DNA from 2 places in the Mycobacterium sp. SMC-2 genome. Region 1 is predicted to be linked to the other one. Evidence: predicted binding sites of a transcription regulator. Region 1 holds the regulator's gene; the other holds the start of a gene.
What was found. Region 1 encodes LexA, which represses DNA repair genes until DNA is damaged. Its sites were predicted from a motif close to CGAACANNTGTTCG; they were not measured.

Region 1 (3,402 bases):
TCGAGATCGGGATGCAAGTCGGTGGGCATGAAACGAGACTAGCCCCGGCGAGGTGCGGCGAGCCGGGCCGTCAGCTCGGTGTGGTGACCTGGCGGTGTTCGCGCAGCGCCTGGATCTCGCGCTCGAAATCCTCCGCGGATTCGAAGGATCGGTACACCGACGCGAACCGCAGGTACGCCACTTCGTCGAGGTCGCGCAGCGGGCCGAGGATGGCGAGGCCGACCTCATGACTGGCGACCTCTGGCGAACCCGCGGCACGCACGGCGTCCTCGACCTGCTGGGCCAGCAGGTTCAGCGCATCGTCGTCCACCTGGCGGCCCTGACAGGCCCGGCGCACACCGCTGATGACCTTTTCCCTGCTGAACGGTTCGGTGACGCCGCTGCGTTTGACCACGGCCAGCACGGCGGTCTCCACCGTGGTGAACCGCCGTCCGCACTCGGGGCACGACCGGCGGCGCCGAATGGCCTGCCCTTCATCGGTTTCCCTCGAGTCGATCACCCGGGAATCGGGATGGCGACAGAACGGGCAATGCATGACCGCTCCTTCGCCGTGCCAACAACCAGGTACCGCAGCACTTCGAGCGTACCCGCGCGCCCACCCGCCCGGGTAATGCGGACGCGAAGCGTCGGAGCCCGCCAAGCTGAGGTCCAGGGCTGTTAGCGGCGCGGTCGTCAGCCGACCGGGGCGATCAGCGTCTGGCCCGCCACCAGGGCCGGCGAGTTGATGTCGTTGAGTTCGCGGATGCGGTCGGCGACCTGGCGGGCCGGCGCGTCGGGGGCCACCCGGTGCGCGACGTCTTGCAGTGACTCCCCCGCCTCTACGCGCACGACGGCCAATTTGTCGGGCACATGAGCGGCCGAACTCCCGGAGTCGCCGTTGAGCACCTGACCGACGTTGCCGACGAGGCCCAGCCACAGGGTGATCGCGCCGGCGGCCAGCGCGAGCCAGATGGTGGTCGCCACCGTGACGGGGCGCCTGCGGTGAGGCGCGCCGGACATCGCGACGCCGGTGCCGTGGTAGCGCGTGGGCGCTCCAGCCGGCCGCGGCGGACCGGGCCGGCGGGAACAGGCCAGCCCGTCCCGGCCGTAACGAATCCCCTGGACCGGCCCGTTGACCGGGCGCCGAAGGCTGCCGGTGCGCGGCGCCAACATGTGGATGGTTGTCATCTGCGTTCCTCCGGTCAACTCGATTCGCTCAGCTGTTCGACTGTATCGCTCGTGTGTTCGAAATCCGAACATGTGAGCGAAGCGTGTCGCACGAGTCGAACGCTAGACCACGCCACCGACAAGTTCGTGGTCGCCAGGGTTGACATGCGGCTGAAATACCCGATCCGCCGAAGAGTTACACCTTTGTGATTAACGGGGTCGGCGTGCGGTTTCGCGGATAGCGCGGCAACACGACACGCTAGTCGAACACATGTTTGATTCTTGGGCCCGGTGGGGTTACATTCAGTGCCATGAGCGACAGCAAGGACACCTCATCGGCCGGCGCGGACGGTCGGCTGCACGCCGTGGATTCATCGCTGACCGAACGGCAGCGCACCATTCTGAACGTCATTCGCGCGTCTGTTACCAGCCGCGGCTACCCGCCGAGCATCCGGGAGATCGGTGACGCCGTCGGTCTGACGTCGACATCGTCGGTGGCTCATCAGCTGCGCACCCTCGAGCGCAAGGGATACCTGCGTCGCGACCCGAACCGCCCCCGGGCGGTTGATGTCCGCGGCGCCGATGACGGGGTGGCCGCACCGGCCACCGAAGTCGCCGGCTCGGACGCCCTGCCGGAGCCGACGTTCGTACCCGTCCTCGGGCGCATCGCGGCCGGTGGACCCATCCTGGCCGAGGAGGCCGTCGAGGACGTGTTTCCGCTGCCGCGCGAATTGGTCGGCGAGGGCACGCTGTTCCTGCTCAAGGTCGTCGGTGACTCCATGATCGAGGCGGCGATCTGCGACGGCGACTGGGTGGTGGTGCGACAGCAGAACGTCGCCGACAACGGCGACATCGTCGCGGCCATGCTCGACGGCGAAGCCACCGTGAAGACGTTCAAGCGCGCGGGCGGTCAGGTGTGGCTGATGCCGCACAACCCGGCGTTCGATCCCATTCCCGGCAATGAGGCGACCGTGCTCGGCAAGGTCGTCACGGTGATCCGCAAGGTCTAGCCCCGACGGGGTCAGTCCGCCTTGACGAAGCCGTTGGCCTGCGCCACTTCTTCGCTGGACAGCCAGATTTCGGCGAGCGTGTCGTGGTAGAGCTCGCTGCCCGGCGTGTAGTACAGCCCGAAGCGGGCGTTCGCCTTGATCGGGTATCCGTCGGGCACCTGGTAGGGGTCGTCGAGCGGCAGGTGGATGGTCGGGCGCCCGGGCGGGCCGGCCCCCGCGCCGTTGGCCTCGTCATCCGCGGCCGCGTGCCGCCCGCCGCGCTGCTGGGTTGCGGCGGCCGCCTCGGGCGCGATCACTTCCGGCGCGGGGGCCTCGGCCTCGGCAACGTCCGCGGAGACGTGCGGTGCGGCAACATCCGGATGTTCGGGCTCGGGGCCGCCGTCGCCGGACTCGGCTTCCGGAGGCATGTGCGGCACCGCGACGTCGAGGTATTCGGCCTCCACGTAGTCGTCCTCCGCGCGCTCTGCTTCGCGGGCGGCGTCGTGCGTCTCATCGGCATACTCGACTTCGGCATATTCGGCTTCGGCGTATTCGGCTTCGGCGTATTCCGGTTCGGCGTATTCGGCTTCCGCGTACTCCGGTTCGGCGTATTCGGCTTCGGGGTAGCCCGCCTCCGACATGTCCGCCGGCGAGACCACGGAGAAGGAGTCGGTGTCCACCGCGTCGGGGTTCTCGTCGACCCCGAGTTGGCCCTCGTCCGCGCCGCCCCGGCTCCAGCTGACCCGACCGGGGGCGTGGGCGTCGGCCGCTTCCGGCTGACGGCCGAACTGCTCGGTGGTGACGTCGTCGTGTCCCCAGTGCTGGTCACCCGCGGCGGCGTAACCGACATCGAGGTCGCCGTACGGCTCGTAGGCGCTGCCTGCGCGCGCGGCGCGACGCCGGCGCCAACCGAAGGCCACCAACCCCGCCAAGACGAGCAGCACCAGCACAGGAACGCCGGCCAGCAACCACCACCACTGCCACGTGAAGTTCTTGGGATGTTCGGGCATTGCCGAGCTGCTCGGCTGGTTCTGCCCCGACACCTGCAGGCCGGACAGCAGCGGCGCCAGATTGGCCGGGTCCGTGCTGAACGTGTTCTTCGCCCGGTTCCACGAGATCTTGCCGCCGGCGAACTGCTGGGAGACCACGTCGCCGTCCATGGCCTGGTCCCCGACGGGCGCGCCCAGCTTGCCGGCCGGGCCGCGGAGCTTGTCCCACGCCGCCTTCATGGCCCCGCGCACCACGAACGCGCCGCGCTCGGAAGTCC
Region 2 (3,402 bases), 150 kb from region 1:
TTGCCGACCACCACGTCGACCCGGAAGTCCTCCATCGCCAGGTAGAGCATTTCCTCGGCGGGCCGGGCGATGCGGTGGATCTCGTCGATGAACAGCACGTCGTGCTCGACCAGGTTGGACAGCATGGCGGCCAGGTCGCCGGCGCGTTCCAGCGCGGGACCGGACGTCACCCGCAACGACGACCCGAGCTCGGCGGCGATGATCATGGCCAGCGACGTCTTGCCCAGTCCGGGTGGGCCCGACAGCAGGATGTGATCCGGTGTGCCGCCGCGGTTTTTGGCCCCCTCGATCACCAGCTGGAGCTGTTCGCGCACCCGCGGCTGGCCGATGAACTCCCGCAGCGAACGCGGCCGCAGGCTGACGTCGATGTCGCCCTCCCCGATGGCCAGCGCCGGAGAGAGCTCGCGGTCGGAGTAGTCGTCGGTCATTTGGACTTACCCAGCAGCGACAGGGCGGCGCGCAGCGCGCCCGACGTTGTCGCGTCGTGTTCGGTGGCCAGCACCTTGTCGGTGGCCTCCTCGGCCTGCTTGACGGCGAAACCCAGCCCGACCAGGGCCTCCACCACGGGACCGCGCACTGCGTTGCCGTTGAGCACCGGGGCGCCTGGCGCGACGGCGCCCACTTTGTCCCGCAGCTCGAGCACCATCCGTTCGGCGCCGCGTTTGCCGATCCCGGGGACCCGGGTCAGCGCGGCGACGTCGCCGTCGTGCAACACCTGCCGCAGCGCTCCGGCGTCGTAAACCGCCAGCGTCGCCATCGCCAGCCGGGGCCCCACCCCCGACACCGTCAGCAGCGTCAGGAACAGATCCCGGGTGTCGGAGTCGCCGAACCCGTACAGCGTCATCGAGTCCTCGCGCACCACCATCGCAGTGATCAGCCGGGCCTCGGTCCCGGTGCGCAGCGTCGCGAGCGTCGACGGCGTCGCGTTCACCCGGTAGCCGACTCCGGCGGCCTCGATCACGGCGTGATCGAGCGCCACATGGAGCACCTCCCCGCGCACCGAGGCGATCATCGCGCGGCCTTCAGCTTGGCCAGGTAGGCGTGCCGCTGTTGCGCGGACAGCGCCTCGGCCGCGGCCATCCGGGCCATCATCGGCGCCCTCCAGCAATGGCAGACCGCCAACGCCAGCGCGTCCGCGGCGTCGGCCGGTGTCGGTTTGGCTTGCAGGGCAAGGATTTTGGTGATCATCGCGGTGACCTGGGCCTTGTCCGCGGCGCCGTTTCCGGTCACCGCGGCCTTGACCTCGCTCGGGGTGTGGAAGTGCACGTCGATGCCGCGCCGGGCCGCCGCCAGCGCGACCACCCCGCCGGCCTGTGCGGTGCCCATCACCGTCGTCACGTTCAGTTGGGAGAACACCCGCTCGATGGCCACGACGTCCGGTTGGTGGGTGGCCAGCCAATGCTCGACGGCGTCGCTGATTGCCAGCAGCCTCTTGGCCAACGGCGCATTCGACGGGGTGCGCACCACGTCGACGTCCAGCGCGACCACGTTTCGCCCGCGCCCACTTTCCACGACCGACAGTCCGCATCGGGTCAGTCCGGGGTCGACGCCCATCACGCGCATTGCCCGCTCCCACCTGTAGAACAGCTGTTCGATACCCTAGCGGCCGGGACCGACGGCTCCGCGGAGGACACGCGGCGGCGCCGCCAATTCCCGCGTCGGGACGTTACAGCGCCGAACCCCCGGAAAAGCTGTTAGCTTTAGCCGACGTTCGCTCAAGCAATGTGGCAACGGAAGGGTACGCGTGGGATCACTGCTGGTCATTATCGCGATCGTGCTGTTCACCGCGTCCATCGTCGTGCTCATCATCGCTTTGCGACGCCCCAAGCAACCGGGCCCGCCACGCGGCCGCCAGGACCCCTTGTCGTTCAACGCGATGCCGGAATTCGGCCCCCGGCAACTGGGCCCCGGCGCCATCGTCAGCTACGGCGGTGTGGACTACGTGGTCCGCGGATCGGTGACGTACCGCGAGGGCCCGTTCGTGTGGTGGGAACACCTGCTGGAGGGCGGCGAACAGCCGATCTGGTTCAGCGTCGAGGAGGACGACGGACGCCTCGAGCTGGCGATGTGGGTCAGCCGCAAGGACCTCGCGCTGCAGCCGGGCGATCAGTACGTCGTCGACGGGGTGACGTTCCGCGAGTCCGAACGCGGTCGCGCCTCGTTCACCACCGAGGGCACCACCGGCCTGCCGGCGGGCGGCGAGATGGAGTTCATCGACTGCGCCAACTCCGATGAGTCCGCGCTGCTCTCGTTCGAGCGCTGGGCTCCGAACATGCCGTGGGAGGTCTCGACCGGCAAACCGGTGCTGGCCGGCGAGCTGACCGTGTATCCGGCGCCCCCGCCCTCCTCCGCGTAGGAACGCGCAGTGCCGCTTCATCAGCTCGCCGTAGCTCCTTCGGACGTGTCCGGGCTGAAGCTCGGACTCGCGCTCAACGCGCCCGCACCGCCACCGCTGGCGACCTGCCGTCTGCGCCACCCCGGCGGTGGCGCGCTGCTGCTCGGGGTCCTCGGCGCTTCGCACGTCGTGACGGTCGAGCATGCCGCGGGCCGGTTCTCCGAGGAAGTCTCCTGCACGGCACGCGGGCTGGGCGTCGACCTGCCGGAGCGGACCTCCGCGCCCGGCTATTCCCTGGAATCCCGCGCCGACACGTACGACGAGCGCACCTTCCGCCGCATGGCGCGCGACCTTCGTGACCGCTGCGCGCGCGAAAAGGGTTGGCTGGGTGGCTCTTTCCCCGGTGATGACGCCGCGCTGACCGCGTTGGCCGCCGAACCCGACGGCGCGGGTTGGCGTTGGCGGACCTGGCACCTGTATCCGGCCGGCTCCGGCGGAATGGTCATCCACACGACGAGTCGGTGGCATCCGTGAGCCGCAACCGCCTGTTCGTGATCGCCGGTGCGCTGGCGGTCGCCGCCGTCGCGTGCCTGGTGCCCGGAATCATCTTGCTGCAGAAGAACATTGGTTCGTATATCGCCGGCCACTACCACGAGTACTCGCACGATGTGAACGGGACGCGCTACCAGTGCAGCGGATCGCCCAACGACGTGGCGGACACGCTCGCCGAGTATCAGGCCCCCGAGGCGCGTGCCGCCAACGGCAATAGCGAGTATCTGCGCTACAGCAACAACATCGTGATCGTCGGTCCGGACGGCGACTATCCGTGCAGCATTCGGGTCGAACCGCTGAGCGCCGGATACAACCACGGCGCCTTCATCTTCCTCGGGCCCGGCTTCAACCCGGGATCCCCGTCGGGCGGCGCCGGAGGGACGCCCGGCGGCCCCGGCGGAACCAAATGACGGCTCACCACCACAAAGGAGATTCTCAATGACGTTGTCAAGCCGCCGCAGTAGTGGTTGCGGGTTGGTAGACGGCGTGGTCGCGCAGCATGGCCCACAGGACGT

Region 2: ruvC (crossover junction endodeoxyribonuclease RuvC) is a predicted target of LexA. The motif match lies at 1,581-1,594, and genes of this name have one in related genera.

Annotation. Positions count from the first base shown of each region.
Region 1 covers NZ_CP079863.1:2,657,237-2,660,638, reverse strand. Annotated here, with positions in the region: gene KXD96_RS12655 (peroxynitrite isomerase) at 1-29, opposite strand, end outside; gene nrdR (transcriptional regulator NrdR) at 71-535, opposite strand; gene KXD96_RS12645 (LysM peptidoglycan-binding domain-containing protein) at 673-1,167, opposite strand; gene lexA (transcriptional repressor LexA) at 1,458-2,156, shown strand; gene KXD96_RS12635 (LGFP repeat-containing protein) at 2,168-3,402, opposite strand, start outside.
Region 2 covers NZ_CP079863.1:2,805,314-2,808,715, reverse strand. Annotated here, with positions in the region: gene ruvB (Holliday junction branch migration DNA helicase RuvB) at 1-428, opposite strand, end outside; gene ruvA (Holliday junction branch migration protein RuvA) at 425-1,012, opposite strand; gene ruvC (crossover junction endodeoxyribonuclease RuvC) at 1,009-1,563, opposite strand; gene KXD96_RS13470 (DUF4178 domain-containing protein) at 1,745-2,356, shown strand; gene KXD96_RS13465 (DUF2617 family protein) at 2,366-2,869, shown strand; gene KXD96_RS13460 (DUF4247 domain-containing protein) at 2,866-3,297, shown strand; gene KXD96_RS13455 (IS110 family transposase) at 3,335-3,402, opposite strand, start outside.